Regions from separate parts of the Methylomonas sp. EFPC3 genome, predicted to be linked through region 2. Evidence: riboswitches for the same ligand, from Rfam matches in the RefSeq annotation. Region 2 holds a riboswitch; the other holds the start of a gene.
The links. A riboswitch is a leader RNA that binds a small molecule or an ion and turns the genes downstream of it on or off. The one in region 2 is predicted to bind cobalamin.
Positions count from the first base shown of each region.

Region 1 (2,199 bases), 1.0 Mb from region 2:
TGGCTAAAATTGTCCGAATCATCCACGCTTTGTCCTACACGCAACGTCGACCGCCAGACATCGTTGAAATCCTTGCTGGCTGTGGCCCCAACCGTTTGGTTGATGAACATCGTGCTGCTGAGTGTAGAGTTATCGATTTCGGTCTCGCCCTCCGCACGTAAAAAAAACGCCTCGACCTCGGCACCGTTATCGAAGCGGTAACCGGCCCTGGCATTTAAGCCGGTGTTATTGTAACCGTCGCGATCAGGATTGAAGCCTTCCCTTAAGGAGACGCCGCTTCGCGCGTTGATACCTTGACTGCCAAATTGAGAGGCGCCGAGACTATACCAAGCATTCCCCAGCTTTCCGTTGATTGCTGCAGAACCTTTATAACTGTCGTAAGAACCGCCGCCGGCTTCCAGCGCGATATTCGGCCGCTCGCTATTGCCGCCTTTACGGGTAAAAATCTGAATCACGCCGCCGATGGCTTCGGAGCCGTACAAACTGGATTGCGGCCCGCGAATGATCTCGACCCGTTCAATCTGATCCACCGGAATAAATTGAAACGGCGTGGTGCCCGTCGTCACCGAACCGACCTTGATCCCGTCGACCAACACCAGTACGTGATCGGAATTGGTTCCGCGCATAAATATGTTGGTGTCCTTACCGTAACCGCCGCTCTGCACCATGTCGATGCCGGCCGAGCCTTTCAGTAGCTCCGGCAAAGTTCTTACCTGCAAGCGTTCGATATCTTGCCGGGTATAAATCGTCGTCGCGGTCGCCAGTTCGGTTTGGTTGCTTTCCGACCGCGTCGCCGTCACCACGGTCTCGGCTAAATTGGCGGATTGGTCGTCGGCGAAGCCGGGTACAAACGCGCTAATGCCGGCCAGTGGCAAAGCCATGATTATTTTTTTTTGCATAGTTTCCTCTGCGCCCACCGCGCATCCGGGTAAAAAACGACAGAGGAGATATCGGCGAGAGAATAGGCGGAGAACGGGCTAGGCACAGGCTCTGACCATTCCGTAACAGCCCTCCGCTGTCTCGAATGATCCTCCGGGCCAGTCTCCGGGCTTATAAGCGGCTTGAAGGCCTGAACCGCGCACCTTCCCATGCAAAACGCACAGTGGCAAAAAACGCGGCTCTTTACTTATCTACCGTTGCGGGGGCAGCGTCGGCATGGGCAAAACGAAATTTGCCGCACCGACTTCCTGTTTAAGTCTGGCCGAGATTCGGCGCCAACACCTGAAAGAAGGTCGGGATTGTAGTTGATCGGGATTGGGCAGGCAAGGCAAACCGCCGGAACGGCATCGACCGCACCGCAATCAGCCAACATTACCGTCGCTCGACGCTACTGTATTAGACTCGACAAGACTATCGGCTTAAGCAGGAGATCAGAGCATGCAAATCGTTACCGCCACCGAGGCCGACATTCCGGCAATGTGCCGCCTGTTGGCGCAATTATTCGAACAGGAAGCCGAATTTGTCGCGGACGAAACGCTACAACGCCGCGGCTTGAGTCAAATCATTGCCCAACCGGCACTGGGGCGGATTTTGGTGGCGCGGCGCGACGGCGAAATTCTGGGGATGGTCAATTTGCTGTTCAGCGTATCGACGGCGCTGGGCGCGCGCGTGGCCTGGCTGGAAGATATGGTGGTGGATAGAAACCGGCGCGGCGGCGCAATCGGCTCTGCGCTACTGCAACATGCGGTGGCGTTCGCCAAACAGCAGGGTTGCCGGCGAATTACCTTGCTGACCGACGCCGACAACAGCGCCGGACAACGTTTTTACCGCCGCCACGGCTTCGAGTTATCGCCAATGCGGCCAATGCGACTGCTATTGCCATAGAACATCGCAGGCCACGCCGACCACATAAAGATCACGCCGTCAGTTTCAAATACTTGCGGTACAACGAGTCTTTGTCTTCGGCGTGGTCCGGATCCTTGTCGATGCAGTCCACCGGACAAACTTCCATGCATTGCGGCTTGTCGTGGTGACCGATGCACTCGGTGCATAAAGACGGGTTGATCACGTAAATCTCTTCACCCTGGGAAATCGCGCCGTTCGGGCATTCCGGCTCGCAGACATCGCAATTGATACAGTCGTCGCTGATGATGAGTGCCATAGTTACTCCTCGGAAAATTTTTCGGTTAAACGTTGCTTGACCAAGTCGGGCACGAAACTGGAAACGTCGCCATGCAATTGGGCAATTTCGCGAATCAT
Region 1 is NZ_CP116398.1:3,446,855-3,449,053, reverse strand. It holds gene PL263_RS15450 (TonB-dependent receptor) at 1-899, opposite strand, end outside; cobalamin riboswitch at 1,018-1,240, opposite strand; gene PL263_RS15445 (GNAT family N-acetyltransferase) at 1,378-1,824, shown strand; gene PL263_RS15440 (YfhL family 4Fe-4S dicluster ferredoxin) at 1,856-2,101, opposite strand; gene coaD (pantetheine-phosphate adenylyltransferase) at 2,104-2,199, opposite strand, start outside.
Region 1: another riboswitch for cobalamin. It lies ahead of PL263_RS15450 (TonB-dependent receptor); the one in region 2 lies ahead of PL263_RS00080 (ribonucleoside-diphosphate reductase subunit alpha).

Region 2 (2,199 bases):
GGGCGTCTTCGAGCAAACGTTCGGCAAAGTCGTCATCGAAATCTTGCAGAACCGCCAACAAGGCGCCGCCGCGGTCGGCCGGCACCGGGTGAATCAGCAAATCGCCGTTAGGGCAGCGGCTGATTTCCACTTGGCTAACGTCCAGACGAAATTCCTGCGGAATCCTCACCGCTTGGCTATTGCCGTTTTTGAAGATACGGGTGGTCAAGGTGGTCATGTCGCGGCCTCCTGTGTGTACGGTGTGTGTGTATTATTATGCGATTGCTGTAACGACACAAGCCATGCCCGCCCGAATCGACGAATTCCTGTCGATAGACTTGCCCGTGTCGATTGTAGTTCACTATATACGGGGTTAAATTAAATAAATTTACGCAATATATAGTGTTTATTGGCTTGACAGATAACTTTGCCCCACCTAAACTCCCTTTCCGAGACGGTTCCCCCCGAAGGGGATTAAAAGGGAATCCGGTCGGCGCTTTTGCATTTTTCGCATGATCGCCGGAAAGCCGGAGCTGCCCCCGCAACTGTAATCGGCGAGTCTTTGTTCAACGATGCCACTGGACGCGAGTCCGGGAAGGCTGAACCGAGGCGGCGACCCGAGAGCCAGGAGACCTGCCCTCGAAACTTCAATCAACCGGGAGCGGGGTGTCTCCGAGGACGATGGCAAGCGTTGCGGGTCGGGCGATTTCGGGTTCGCGCCGCGCGCCTTTCCGTTGCGGCTTCGCGCTTCCCGCCCAAGAGCAAGGAGAATCGCATGCAAACCGCCGCCGTCCGCGCGTCCGCCCATTATGCCCATGCTGGCGAAGCCGCCTCGTTACCCCCGTCGTTACCGCCGCACGCCGGCCTGGAAGTGATCCGCCGCAACCGCGCGGTGGTGGCGTTTCAGCCGGAAAAAATCGCCATTGCCATTACCAAGGCCTTTCTGGCGGTGGAGGGCCAGCATGGCGTCAACTCGGCGCGCATCCGCGAGCAGGTGGCGCAACTTACCGCTAGTGTGGTCGAGGCGTTGACCCGGCGTTTGCCCGGCGGCGGCACTGTGCATATCGAGGACATTCAAGACCAGGTGGAGCTGGCGTTGATGCGCTCCGGCGCCCACGACGTGGCCCGCGCCTACGTGCTGTACCGGGAAAAACACGCCGAGCAACGCGCCGCGCAACAACTCCAAGCAGATGACACGCCAGCCCTGCAGGTAGACGACGCCGGCCAACGCCGGCCGTTGGATCAGGCCGCCTTCATCGCCTTATGCAGCGAGGCTTGCGCCGGTTTGGCCGGCGCCGATGCCGAACGGGTGTGGGCACAAACCCTGCCTAATTTATACGACGGCATGCCGCTGGCGGCGGTGCGCCAGGCGCTGGTGCTGGCGGCGCGCACTTTGATCGAAACCGACCCGGACTACGCCAAAGTCGCCGCGCGCCTGCTGTTGAGCAATCTGCGTCTGGAAGCGACCGGTACGGCCTGGACCCAAGCGGACATGCACGAACATTACGCCGGCTGCTTTGCCGAATTCGTCGCCGCCGGCGTGGCCGCCGAATTGCTGGACCCGCGTCTGGCCGAGTTCGATTTGGCGGTGTTGGGCGCGGCCTTGCTGGCCGAACGCGATCTGCAATTCGATTACCTGGGCCTGCAAACCCTGTACGACCGCTATTTCCTGCACATCGACGGTCGCCGCATCGAGCTGCCGCAGTGCTTTTTCATGCGGGTGGCGATGGGGCTGGCCTTGAACGAGATCGACCGCGAGGCCCGCGCCATCGAGTTTTACCGGTTGCTGTCCAGCTTCGATTTCATGTGCTCGACGCCGACCTTGTTCAACAGCGGCACCCGCCACCCGCAATTGTCGTCGTGCTATCTGACCACGGTCTCCGACGACTTGGACGGCATTTACCAAGGCATCAAGGAAAACGCGCTGCTGCAAAAATACGCCGGCGGCCTGGGCAACGACTGGACGCCGGTGCGAGCGCTGGGCAGCCGCATCAAGGGCACCAACGGCCACAGCCAGGGCGTGATTCCGTTTTTGAAGGTAGTCAACGATACCGCAGTGGCGGTCAACCAGGGCGGCAAGCGCAAGGGCGCGGTCTGCGCCTATCTGGAAAACTGGCATCTGGATTTCGAGGAATTTCTGGAATTGCGCAAAAACACCGGCGACGAGCGCCGCCGCTGCCACGACATGAACACCGCCGCCTGGGTGTCGGATTTGTTCAT
Region 2 is NZ_CP116398.1:13,501-15,699, forward strand. It holds gene PL263_RS00075 (AbrB/MazE/SpoVT family DNA-binding domain-containing protein) at 1-217, opposite strand, end outside; cobalamin riboswitch at 418-635, shown strand; gene PL263_RS00080 (ribonucleoside-diphosphate reductase subunit alpha) at 755-2,199, shown strand, end outside.